DNA from 2 places in the Salicibibacter cibarius genome. Region 2 is predicted to be linked to the other one. Evidence: a T-box and tRNA genes for the amino acid it is inferred to sense, from the RefSeq annotation. Region 2 holds a T-box; the other holds one or more tRNA genes.
What was found. The T-box of region 2 lies ahead of alaS (alanine--tRNA ligase). A T-box ahead of a tRNA ligase gene usually reads a tRNA of that ligase, here a tRNA-Ala.
Positions count from the first base shown of each region.

Region 1: it encodes a tRNA-Ala, which carries the amino acid that the T-box ahead of alaS (alanine--tRNA ligase) is inferred to sense. The anticodon was not compared.

Region 1 is NZ_CP054705.1:171,448-178,164, reverse strand. It holds gene HUG15_RS00935 (ATP-dependent Clp protease ATP-binding subunit) at 1-670, opposite strand, end outside; gene mcsB (protein-arginine kinase McsB) at 667-1,755, opposite strand; gene mcsA (protein-arginine kinase activator protein McsA) at 1,755-2,297, opposite strand; gene HUG15_RS00920 (CtsR family transcriptional regulator) at 2,318-2,788, opposite strand; tRNA gene HUG15_RS00915 (tRNA-Ala) at 3,318-3,393, opposite strand; tRNA gene HUG15_RS00910 (tRNA-Ile) at 3,442-3,518, opposite strand; rRNA gene HUG15_RS00905 (16S ribosomal RNA) at 3,623-5,179, opposite strand; tRNA gene HUG15_RS00900 (tRNA-Ala) at 5,280-5,355, opposite strand; tRNA gene HUG15_RS00895 (tRNA-Pro) at 5,369-5,445, opposite strand; tRNA gene HUG15_RS00890 (tRNA-Arg) at 5,549-5,625, opposite strand; tRNA gene HUG15_RS00885 (tRNA-Gly) at 5,629-5,703, opposite strand; tRNA gene HUG15_RS00880 (tRNA-Lys) at 5,709-5,784, opposite strand; tRNA gene HUG15_RS00875 (tRNA-Thr) at 5,801-5,876, opposite strand; tRNA gene HUG15_RS00870 (tRNA-Val) at 5,881-5,956, opposite strand; rRNA gene rrf (5S ribosomal RNA) at 5,966-6,082, opposite strand; rRNA gene HUG15_RS00860 (23S ribosomal RNA) at 6,152-6,717, opposite strand, start outside.
Region 2 is NZ_CP054705.1:1,714,231-1,720,947, reverse strand. It holds gene alaS (alanine--tRNA ligase) at 1-2,342, opposite strand, end outside; T-box leader at 2,386-2,598, opposite strand; gene HUG15_RS09025 (LysR family transcriptional regulator) at 2,911-3,786, opposite strand; gene HUG15_RS09020 (hypothetical protein) at 4,144-4,386, shown strand; gene HUG15_RS09015 (sodium:solute symporter family protein) at 4,388-5,869, shown strand; gene HUG15_RS09010 (carbon-nitrogen hydrolase family protein) at 6,106-6,717, shown strand, end outside.

The sequences.
Region 1 (6,717 bases), 1.5 Mb from region 2:
ATGTTTTACCGACACCGGGCTCTCCGATTAACACCGGGTTATTTTTTGTCCGCCTCGAAAGGATTTGAATCACGCGTTGAATTTCTTTCTCCCTGCCAATGACCGGATCAAGGTTCTCTTCTTTTGCAACTGCCGTAAGATCTCGGGCCAGACTATCAAGGGTGGGCGTGTTAACAGTGCCTCCTGCCGCACTTCCTCCCTGTTGGCCATTGTTGCCGGAGGATTCATTGCTTCCAAGCAATTGCAGCACTTGTTGGCGAGCTTTGTTCAAACTTACGCCCAAGTTGTTCAATACACGTGCTGCCACGCCTTCGCCTTCACGAATGAGGCCGAGGAGAATATGCTCGGTGCCCACATATGAGTGGCCCAATTTTCGAGCTTCATCCATGGACAATTCAATCACTTTTTTTGCACGGGGTGTGTAATGGGGTGTTTGTTTTTTCATTGTTCCGTTTGCTTCTTGGCCTATAAGATTCTCGACTTCTTGTTGAACTTGGTCGGACCCCAAGTTCAAGGCTTGCAAGGCTTTAGCGGCAATACCGTCACCTTCACGCAGCAGGCCCAACAGGATATGCTCGGTTCCTATATTTGTATGGCCAAGCCGCACAGCTTCTTCCTGGGCGAGCGCGAGTACCTTTTGTGCTCTCTCTGTAAAACGGCCAAACATCATGTTTCGCCACCTCCGTCTTGTATATTTTCAAGCTTTAACCTTTCGCGAATTAACGTTGCCCGTCGCTCATCGCGGCCATCGGCTGTTAATTCCTGTTCTGCAAACTGTTGCAGAAACGCAGGCTGAATTAAAACCATCAACTCATTAAGGATATTACCCTCTATGCCACGGATTAAATCCAAATCGATCCCTAACCGAAGCGTGGACAGGTGATTACCGGCTTCCTTCGATTCTATGATGCGACTGTTTGCCAAAATACCATAGGAGCGATGAACCTGGTCAGCAAGCTGTAATTGATTATGCTTAAGCAACTCCCGCCGGGTGTTTCGCTCCCTTTCGATCAGTTGGAGCACAACGCCGCGTAATTCCTCGATAATATCCTCTTCTGATTTGCCTAACGTCATCTGGTTAGAAATTTGGAACAGGTTCCCTCTAGCTTCGCTGCCTTCTCCGTAAATTCCTCTAACAACAAGTCCCAACTGACTAACGGCAGGCAAAATTCGATTTAATTGTTGCGTAGTGACAAGCGCTGGCAAGTGCATCATAACCGAAGCCCGCATACCTGTACCCACATTTGTGGGACAACTCGTTAAATACCCTTTTTTTTCATCAAACGCATAGGTGACATGGGATTCAATCCAATCATCAAGCTTATCTGCAGATTTATAGCCTTCGGATAACTGAAAGCCGGGAGATAAACATTGGATTCTTAAATGATCTTCCTCATTTACCATCATACTGATCGTTTCATCGTTATTCAATACAACAGCGCCTTGCTTAGATTCTTTTGCAAATTGCGGACTCGTTAAATGCTTTTCGACAAGAACGGTTTTTTCAATTGTTGAAAGCCCATCCATCGGCAACCATATCAATTTCCCGACCATTTCTTTGCTTGTTTGGGACAATCGCTCATAGACATGTTTATAAAGTGCCCTCGCCGCATCTTGGGATGTGGAAGAAGGGAAGGGGAAATCTTCAAGGTTTCTGGCTAACCGAATGCGTGTGCTCATGACAATGTCATCGTCAGGGCCGGGATTTTTCATCCACGGACTAATGGCATTAGAGATAAATTGCTCCAGAGACATTACTGCCCCTCCTCCTTCTCCTTGGCTTCTTGCAACTCCCGAATTTTATCGCGAACCTCGGCGGCATACTCAAATTCTTCACGATCAATGTGCTCTTGCATTTTCGTTTTTAATGAGGATATTTCCCTTTGCAACTTTAGTCGGCCACCTTGACGTTTCGGAATTTTTCCGGTGTGTGTATGATTTCCTCCATGCACACGTTTAAGAATCGGGTCAAGCTTGGCACTAAACGCTTGATAGCAATAAGAACAACCGAAGCGGCTATTGTTTATAAAATCTTTGTAATGCATCCTGCACTTCGGACATTGCAAAGCGTATTCGTTTTGCACTTTCTGGGAATAACCTGCACCGCTCCCCGTGCTTGGATCTACATTCAACAAACCCGACAGGAGGTCATGAATGGAATAACTATTTGAGCCCGGGAACTCATCGCCCTTTTCTTTGGCACACACTTCACATAAATGCATCTCTGTTTTTTCCGCATTAACAATCTTCGTGAAATGCAGGGTTGCCTGCCGTTGATTACATTCCTGGCACTGCACGAACCCACTTCCCCTCTAAGTTAAATCTTATACTTTAAACTCGAAAGCATTGCTTTCAAAACATTTGCCCGGATCATATCGCGGTGAGCAGGAACCGGAAGAGAGATAACCTCTCGTTCGATCGCTGCAAGCATCATGTTCCCTTCTCGCTTGCTAATGGCCCCCTCTTCCAATAATCGAAGAACAACGCTTTTCCCTGTCCCTTGATCAATGGCCTTCCCAATGTGATCAATTAATTGATCACATAATTCCTGATGATCCGCATGCCGCACTTTTGTAATCCGAATATAACCGCCGCCTCCACGTTTGCTTTCAACAACATAGCCCTTCTCAACTGTAAATCTAGTGCGAATCACATAGTTAATTTGCGAAGGCACGCATTCAAAGTGCTTGGCAAGTTCACTTCTTTTTATTTCAATTAAATTCTGCTCTTCTTCGGTTAAAATTGATTTTATATACTTTTCAATGACATCAGAAATGTTATTCCCCATCATACCCACCCCCTGACCTTGACTATCTTTGACTTTAATATAATACAAATTCATTGCATTTTCAAGTCAGCACTTGCCTCACTATCATTGCCGATTAAAAAGGCGCCATCCACGGTAACAGGATAGCCTGAAATAAAAAGATTCATGCCATAAGACTAAAATTTGAGTCGGAAAACAAAAAAGGATTCGCGGTATTGAGAGGAGTGAAAGGGAAAGAGGGTGGAGAGGAGAAAATAAAAAAGACTAAGCTGCTATCGGGGTCCATAACGTTCATGGTGACTGAACACGGAGAGATTCACCACTTCGGACTCCATGACCCGGGCATGACGACCGAAACCGGGGGAATACGGCTCTTTCAGGGTCCATAGCCCGTGCATGAACGAAACCGACGCTGATTTTGCAGGGCTTTTTCCACAAACCCAGGCAACCGCATAATTTAGCGGTTTTACATTAGTTTCCAAGAAATACTTACCTTTATTAATTCCATAAAAAAAAAGACCGCAATGCCGTCTGTGTTCATTAATGATTATGGTGGAGCCTAGCGGGATCGAACCGCTGACCTCCTGCGTGCAAAGCAGGCGCTCTCCCGGCTGAGCTAAGGCCCCATTATTTTAGATATCAGATCCAACTTCCCACTTCTAATTTCTAAAAGATGGTGGGCCTGAGTGGACTCGAACCACCGACCTCACGCTTATCAGGCGTGCGCTCTCACCAACTGAGCTACAGGCCCATCTGTTAAAATATGTAGGAACAGCAGTTGCCCGCTCAAAACTGAATGAAAGCCTAAGCGCTTGGCCTCCGGCCCCTTCACCGAGGGGCCGTGGTGCTCCTTAGAAAGGAGGTGATCCATCCCCACCTTCCGGTAGGGATACCTTGTTACGACTTCACCCCAATCACCGGCCCCACCTTCGGCGGCTGCGTCCCATAAGGGTTCGCTCACCGACTTCGGGTGTTGCCGGCTCTCGTGGTGTGACGGGCGGTGTGTACAAGGCCCGGGAACGTATTCACCGCGGCATGCTGATCCGCGATTACTAGCGATTCCAGCTTCATGCAGGCGGGTTGCAGCCTGCAATCCGAACTGAGAACGGCTTTTTTGGGGATTGGCTCCACCTCGCGGCTTCGCTGCCCGTTGTACCGTCCATTGTAGCACGTGTGTCGCCCAGGCCATAAGGGGCATGATGATTTGACGTCATCCCCGCCTTCCTCCGGTTTGTCACCGGCAGTCAATGTCGAGTGCCCAACTTAATGCTGGCAACGACATTCAAGGGTTGCGCTCGTTACGGGACTTAACCCAACATCTCACGACACGAGCTGACGACAACCATGCACCACCTGTCTCTCTGCCCAAAAGGGATACCTTGTCTCCAAGGCGGTCAGAGGATGTCAAGGCCTGGTAAGGTTCTTCGCGTTGCTTCGAATTAAACCACATGCTCCACCGCTTGTGCGGGCCCCCGTCAATTCCTTTGAGTTTCAACCTTGCGGTCGTACTCCCCAGGCGGAGTGCTTATTGCGTTTGCTTCGGCACTACGGGTATCGAAACCCCTAACACCTAGCACTCATCGTTTACGGCGTGGACTACCAGGGTATCTAATCCTGTTCGCTCCCCACGCTTTCGCACCTCAGCGTCAGTCACAGACCAGAGAGTCGCCTTCGCCACTGGTGTTCCTCCACATCTCTACGCATTTCACCGCTACACGTGGAATTCCACTCTCCTCTTCTGTACTCAAGTCAGGCAGTTTCCAATGCCATTCCGGCGTTAAGCGCCGGCCTTTCACATCAGACTTGCCTCACCGCCTGCGTGCCCTTTACGCCCAATAATTCCGGACAACGCTTGCCACCTACGTATTACCGCGGCTGCTGGCACGTAGTTAGCCGTGGCTTTCTGGTGAGGTACCGGCAAACCCTTGGCATTTCCTCCAAAAGCTGTTCTTCCCTCACAACAGAGCTTTACGATCCGAAAACCTTCCTCACTCACGCGGCGTTGCACCGTCAGGCTTGCGCCCATTGCGGATGATTCCCTACTGCTGCCTCCCGCAGGAGTCTGGGCCGTGTCTCAGTCCCAGTGTGGCCGATCACCCTCTCAGGTCGGCAACGCATCGTCGCCTTGGTAGGCCCTTACCCCACCAACCAGCTAATGCGCCGCGGGCCCCTCTTTGAGCGACGGCCATTGACCGTCTTTCTCCTCGCTCGCAGGCGCGAGTAAGGATCGATTTGGTATTAGCACCGGTTTCCCGGTGTTATCCCAAACTCAAAGGCAGGTTGCCCACGTGTTACTCACCCGTCCGCCGCTGACCAGCCGGAGGTGCAAGCACCTCCGGTGGCCCGCTCGACTTGCATGTATTAGGCACGCCGCCAGCGTTCGTCCTGAGCCAGGATCAAACTCTCCATAAATGTTAAGTTCCGCTTCGCTCACGGGGGTGGGCAAAGCGCTGACTCCTTGCTTCTTTCTTTCGTTCGCTTGGCTTTCATTCAGTTTTCAATGGGCAAATAGTGGTGGAGCCTAGCGGGATCGAACCGCTGACCTCCTGCGTGCAAAGCAGGCGCTCTCCCGGCTGAGCTAAGGCCCCAAATTTTATATCATGGTCGGGAAGACAGGATTTGAACCTGCGACCCCTTGGTCCCAAACCAAGTGCTCTGCCAAGCTGAGCTACTTCCCGTTCTAAAAATTAGATGCTAGAGGTTTGAGGTTGGATCCCTTGATTTTTTTGTAGCAAATCTTTTAATCCAACTTCTAATTACCCACTTTCAGTTTACAATAAATGGCGCGCCCGAGAAGACTCGAACTCCTAACCTTCTGATCCGTAGTCAGACGCTCTATCCAATTGAGCTACGGGCGCCTATGGAGCGGAAGACGAGATTCGAACTCGCGACCCCCACCTTGGCAAGGTGGTGTTCTACCGCTGAACTACTCCCGCTAAAATGGTGAGCCATGGAGGATTCGAACCTCCGACCCTCTGATTAAAAGTCAGATGCTCTGCCAGCTGAGCTAATGGCTCATTATGTTATGTAAAATGGTGCCGGCCAGAGGACTTGAACCCCCAACCTACTGATTACAAGTCAGTTGCTCTGCCAATTGAGCTAGACCGGCATAATGGTGGAGGGTGACGGGCTCGAACCGTCGACCCCCTGCTTGTAAGGCAGATGCTCTCCCAACTGAGCTAACCCTCCACAAACTTTGCCAGGCGACGTCCTACGCTCACGGGGCGTTGCCGCCCGATTACCATCGGCGCTGAAGAGCTTAACGTCCGTGTTCGGCATGGGAACGGGTGGGGCCTCTTCGCTATCGTCACCTGACCGTGGGAGCCATTCTCCCAAAACTGAATAACGCTTAAGCTTGACCGACGGCTTCCGGGTGACCCATGGGTGGATAAACCGTTTGACCGATTAGTATCTGTCAGCTCCACGTGTCGCCACGCGTCCACACCAGACCTATCTACCTTATCGTCTTTAAGGGGTCTCGCGGGAAATCTCATCTTGAGGTCGGCTTCGTGCTTAGATGCTTTCAGCACTTATCCGATCCACACGTAGCTACCCAGCTATGCTCCTGGCGGAACAACTGGTACACCAGCGGTGTGTCCATCCCGGTCCTCTCGTACTAAGGACAGCTCCTCTCAAATTTCCTGCGCCCGCGACGGATAGGGACCGAACTGTCTCACGACGTTCTGAACCCAGCTCGCGTACCGCTTTAATGGGCGAACAGCCCAACCCTTGGGACCGACTTCAGCCCCAGGATGCGATGAGCCGACATCGAGGTGCCAAACCTCCCCGTCGATGTGGACTCTTGGGGGAGATTAGCCTGTTATCCCCAGGGTAGCTTTTATCCGTTGAGCGACGGCCCTTCCATGCGGGGCCGCCGGATCACTAAGCCCGACTTTCGTCCCTGCTCGACCTGTATGTCTCGCAGTCAAGCTCCCTTCTGCCTTTGCACG
Region 2 (6,717 bases):
AGTTGACCCGCCAACACCGGGATGCCATTGATATCATGCACATCGTTCAATAACTGCATAGCTTCCATGTTCCCCAATTTTGCCGCGATTGATTCTTTTTCTTTTTCTTTTTCACGGACATCCTGTTGAAGTTGATCCACTCTTTGGGGAACGTCTTCCGTCGATTTTGCTTTCAGCTGTTCTTTTACTTGTTCCAATACGTGCAGTTTCTGTTCGATATAATGGTAAGCTGCTTGGCCGGTAACGGCTTCTATTCGTCGAATGCCCGCGCCAATCCCAGCTTCGGAGAGTAATTTAACGGTTCCGACCTCTGCGCTGTTGGTCACATGGGTTCCGCCGCATAGCTCAATGCTGTAATCCCCGATATGAACGACACGAACATTGCTTCCATATTTTTCGCCGAATAGGGCCATGGCTCCTTTCGCTTTTGCGTCTTCCAAAGTTGTTTCTTCAATCATCAATTGTGTCGCATCTGCAACCTTTTCATTGACAATTGCCTCAATCTCCTGCAACTCGGCACTCGACACTTGTCCAAAATGGGAGAAATCAAAACGCAAACGATCCGGTCCAACATACGACCCTGCTTGGTTCACATGCTCGCCGAGCACATCTTTTAATGCCTGATGGAGCAAATGGGTGGCCGTATGGTTTTTTTGAATCGCGGCACGGTCTTTTCCATTGATCGCGGCAGTGATTGACTTGTTCGTTGTTAACGTGCCTTCAGTAACGGTCACCTTGTGTAACGGTTGCCCGTTGGGCGCTTGTTGGACATCGGTGACCTCTGCCTTTAAGCCGCTTGCAAAAAGCAGCCCTTGATCCGCGACTTGCCCACCGCTTTCCGCGTAAAATGGGGTTTCTTTTAAAAGGACAAACGCTTCTTCCCCGACGTTCGCCGCTTCCACGCGTGCATCATTTTGCACGATGGCCTGCACTTGCGTCGTGACCTCGGTTTGTTCATACCCGACGAACGTGCTTGTTTCGTGAAGCGATCGCAATGCCTCATTTTGGCTTTGCATCGAGTCGCCTTCTTTGCGGGCGGCTCTTGCCCGTTCCCGTTGCGCTTCCATCGCACGCTCAAATCCTTCGAGCTCTACATGGAGACCGGCATCCGTTACGTATTCCTCTGTCAAATCGACCGGAAAACCATACGTATCGTAAAGGCGGAAGACGTCATCTCCGTCGATTTGTGTTGCACCCGCCTGCTTGGCTGCTGCGATTAAATCATTTAAGATCGCCAACCCGTCGCTTAACGTTTCATGAAAACGCTCTTCCTCATTTTGAATCACGTTTTGAATAAACGATTCCTTTTCCTTCACGTTCGGATAATGACGTTCCATGATGCCCGCAACGACCGGAACGAGACGGTACATGAACGGCTCGTTGATATCGAGCGATTGCGCGTAACGAACCGCCCGTCGCAACAGCCTACGCTGCACATATCCCCTTCCTTCATTGGACGGCAGGGCACCGTCGGCGATCGTGAAAGCAACGGTGCGAATGTGGTCGGCAATGACTTTAAAAGCCGTGTCATACGTATCTTTTTCGCCATAAGAAACGTTCGTCAAGTTTTCCGTCTCTTTTATTATCGGCAAAAACAAGTCGGTTTCGTAGTTTGTTTTTGTGTCTTGGATGACCGAAACGAGACGCTCGAGCCCTAATCCGGTATCGATGTTTTGATTTGGAAGCGGTGTGTACGTCCCGTCAGGATTGTGATTGAACTGGGAAAAAACGAGATTCCAAATTTCTAGATACCGTTCGTTTTCGCCCCCCGGGTAAAGTTCCGGATCCGACGGATCGTTGCCGTAAGCAGGCCCGCGGTCATAAAAAATTTCCGCGTTCGGCCCGCTCGGGCCTTCTCCGATATCCCAGAAATTTTCCTCCAGGCGAACGATCCTCTCTTGCGGCAGGCCAATATCTTCTTTCCAGTAACGATACGCTTCATCGTCCTCAGGGTGAACAGTTGCGGATAAGCGCTCCGCGTCAAATCCGATCCACCGCTCATCGGTTAGAAACTCCCATGCAAATGCAATCGCTTCTTTTTTAAAATAATCGCCGATCGAGAAATTACCGAGCATTTCAAAAAACGTATGATGGCGTGCGGTTTTGCCGACGTTTTCAATATCATTCGTCCGAATTGCTTTCTGCGCATTGACGATCCGCGGATTTTCCGGCACAATCCGTCCGTCAAAATATTTTTTTAACGTCGCCACCCCGCTGTTGATCCACAACAACGACGGATCTTCATGGGGAACGAGGGAAGCGCTCGGTTCTATGTCATGGCCTTTTTCTTTAAAAAAATCAAGAAAAAGTTGGCGCACGTCAGCTGACGTTAAGCGTGTCATTTCGTTTTTCCTCCTTTTTTCCACATATAAAACCCCGCCCCAAAAAAGGGACGAGGTTGAACACTCGCGGTACCACCCTTGTTAACGCATTCGCTTATCTCGCGAATGGTTCGCTTGGACGCCTTAACGCGGCAAACGGCAGTGGTTAGCTGCACTCCGGAATAGCCTTCAATCAATCCGTGTCCGGGTCCTTTCAGCAATAAAACCCTTCTCTGTAGAACCGGAGTTGATCTACTCGTTCCATCAACGTATCTTTTTTAAGCGCTATTTTCTTCTTTTATATCGGATTTATCGCGGGATGTCAAGGGCGGGGCGTTGTGATTGTTCTGGACCAAACTTGAGTAAACGAGACTTGCTAGCACGAACGTACCCTTACTTGTTTCAGGGTGTGAGTATTACTCGTCATTTGGGCTTCTTTTTTATAGGTTTAGCAATTTAGAGAAATGTATCCTCGTCTGTTAGTGTGCGAGTCTAGAACACTCCGAAGATATTTCTTTTTTTAACACCTAATTTTATAAAGGATTAGCATTGATTTTAAGATTCGAAGTTGAATTAATAGGAATTTGTTCTAATACAATTCGTGTATTGACCGAACCAACGCCTTTAGTGCATGAGATTGATGTCGTTTTTTATTGGTAATTAAGCCAACTCGCCAAGAGATGTAACTATCTGAAAGATCTCTAATGATAAAAGAACCGTGCCATTTCAACGCTACAGGTTTGGGAATAACAGTGATTCCTAAACCTGCTTCAACAAGGGATAGTAATAAATCCCATTGCGTTGTAGAGTATAAAGTGTTTGGCCTGAAATTTGACTTGTAGCACGACTCTTCGAGTAATTTACGGAGGGCAAAAGAGCGATCAAACATTATCCAGGTTTCATCTTGGAGTTGTTTCATTTGAATGGTCTTCTCATTTATTAATGAATGATTGTACGGTAAACAAGCAACAAATGGTTCATCCGATATAACTTGTTCTTGCAATTGTTCATTGTGTATAGGTAACACTGCAATAGCCGCGTCTAGTTCTCCTTTGTGAACACGTTTCTCAGTTAATAAGCTTCCTTCTTCTGAGATAACGATTTCTACATGTGGATAGTGGTCCTTAAAATATTTTGAGATCTTAGGAAAAAAGAAACTACCCAGTATCTGAGGAATTCCAATCCTTAATAACCCCGATATTTGGCCTTCATTATTTTGTAACTTACCTTCTAGGTCTTTAACCTCTCTTAATATAATAAGAGTTTTATTATAAAGAAGTTTACCCTCATCGGTTAGTTGAAGAGATCGATTAGATCGGTCAAACAGTTCTGCATTTAGCTTTTCTTCAAGTTTTTTTATGGTTTTAGATAACGAAGGTTGAGATATATATAATTGCTCACTTGCTAATGTAAAGCTTTTATATTCTGCAATGATTCGAAATACCTCTAGTTCCCGGAAATTCATAAGCAGCCCCTTATTATGCCTTTTTGGTTATATTTATTATGCTTAATATGTATTTTACTATATAAAAGCTCGACTTTAAAATAAGTGTTGGAAGGGAAATTCATGTTTAATACGAAAGTAGTTGTTTTATACCGTGAGATTCGTTTTGTAATAACAAGTGAATAAATTGTATTCGGTTACATTTAAGTGTTAGATATTTTGCACGCTTCCAAAACGGAATTTCCGGTAACAACACTAAAAGGGAGGAGAACATCTACGGAGATAGAGCTCAATATTTCAGATTAAATGAAACTGTTTCTAGTTTTTTTAAAAGTGATTCTAGTAAATAAGCAAGTTACAATAAGGTGGTGATTAATAATGACATTTAAAAAACGTCAGTACCTCATTATTTGGATATTCTTCATTGTCTATGCATTGACCTTTCTCCCTCATTTTGGAGTTATGAATTCTTTGAACTGGATTGGTCCTTTTCCTTTACCTTTAGCTTGGGTTTTATTTTTAAATGTAATCAACACATTCATTATATTCCTCATTTACAAAAAATACTTTGTCCCATTTTCCAGAAGAATGGAGAAAGCAGAATTGAAGGGAGAAGAATAACATGGTGGGTTCTTCTTATTTAACAGTTATTGTTCTTGTAGTCTTTTTAACTATTTTATTCTTGATAAGTATAAAAGCATCTCGTTCAAATAAGGCAACTACTGATGATTTCTATTTGGCTAACCGAGGCCTAGGAACTATTGTACTAGTTATGACCACTGGAGCCAGTTTCTTTAGTACATGGACTTTGCTAGGTGCTGTTGGGAATTTTTATCGAGATGGCGTCTGGTTTATGGGTTTTCCTGCTTGGGCAGTTGTGCATGCAATATTTATTTGGATATTTGGTGCAAGGATATGGTACCTTGGAAAAAAATATGGTTTTATTACTCCCGGTGACTTAATGGAGAAGTTTTATGGAACTCCTAAAGCTCGTGTCTTGATTACTGCCATTGGAATTATTGGACTTCTTCCAGTGATGCTTATCCAAGTCACGGGGGGCGCACAAGCATTAAACAGTCTAACGCTAGGCGACATCCCCTACTGGGTTGGCGTTCTAATCATGGGGGTTTTTGTTGGTTTTATTGTGACGTTAAGCGGTGGCCGCGGAGCAGCTTGGGGAGATACATTTATGGGCTTATTTTTCGGTTTCACGTTGATTGGCCTTGCGCTGACGTTTATTTACCAATCGGGAGGAGTGACTGCATTTAACAACATTGTAGATGTCACCCCGGAAGTGCTAACAAACCATGGAAATTTTTTTGGGATGTTAGAACTTGCTTTAGGTCTAGGTCTTAGTTTCTGGCTAATGCCGCATATGTGGCAGAAGTTCTATTCCGCTTCAACACCAACTTCATTAGCCAAAATGTCAATGGTAACGCCTTTTTGGAATTCATGGGTAATGGCAATTTGCGCTATGTTTATCGGGATATTAGCTCATACACCTGACCTTGTGCCGAATTTGACTCAAGAAAATAGTGATAATATTATTCCACTTTTCTTTTCTGATGCACCACCGATTTTTGGGTCTATTATTGTTGCAGCAATTGTTGCAGCGGCCATCTCAACTATAAACAGTCAATTATTGTCCTCCGCCAGTTTAATCGTTACCGATATCTATGTAAGGTTTGTTAACCCGGAAATGTCTGAAAAAAAGAAAACATGGATTGGTCGAGGCACGGTTATAGGGCTAACCGGTTTAATTGTTATTGTTGCCTTTTTCCCATTTGCTCAAGGTTTTCTTGTACCTATTTCAGAACTCGGGTACTCCATTTCAATCCAAGTTCTCCCAGCAGTTCTGGGGCCACTAGTTTGGAGAAAGGCGAAAGCTAGCGCTGCTGTTTGGAGCATGGTTGCTGGTATGGCAACACTGGCATTGGTAAATATACTGGATACACCAATTATATTAGGTGGAGGGACCGCAGGACTTATAGTAGCAACAATTGTGTTTGTAGGCGGGAGCCTCCTGTCTAAAAAAACAACAACAGCTATTCAACATGAATTTCATGATGGCTTGAAAGAAGCACTTTACGGAAAAGAAAACTAATGAAAATTGGATTCATTTGAAAAAATTACACCATGCTATTAAATAAGGGGGAATTGAATAGGCTAAAGTAACACATTTTTCAAGTTGAGTGATCAGTATAAATAGAAAGTTCGATCAAGTGTCAAAGCAAATACTATTAGTTAAAAGTAGAGTGGAGTGGGTGTCCCACGTTAATTTTAAAACAGAAGAACATTTTCAATGGAACAAAGTGCTTTCACACGGAAGGGTGTTTATGGATGAAGGAAAAAAATCAGTCTAAAGTGGCGGTTGTGCAAGCCGGATCTGAAGTGATGGATAAGGAAAAAGGAGTTAAAAAAACGATTCACTTGATTGAGGAAGCAGCTAGAGAAGATGCGAAAATCATTGTATTCCCAGAAGCGTTTATACCAGCTTACCCTCGTGGCATGTCTTTTGGTACGGTCGTAGGGTCAAGGTCCAATGAAGGTAGAAAAGATTTCTTCCAATACTGGAATAATTCAATTACAGTGCCAGGAACTGAAACTGATGAAATTGGAAAAGCGGCGAGGAAGGCGAAAGCGTATATCATAATTGGTGTTATTGAAAAAGATAATGAATCTAGTCAAGGTACCCTTTATTGTACGGCTTTATTTTTCGGACCAGACGGGGAACTGTTGGGTAAACATCGGAAATTAAAGCCAACTGGTTCCGAACGTCTTATTTGGGGAGAAGGTGATGGTAGCACGTTGCCCGTTTTTGATACCCCATACGGAAGAATTGGTTCTCTTATTTGTTGGGAAAATTATATGCCACTTGCGCGTACAGCAATGTATGATAAAGGAGTGCAAATTCTTATTGCACCAACTGCTGATGCAAGAGAAGCTTGGTTA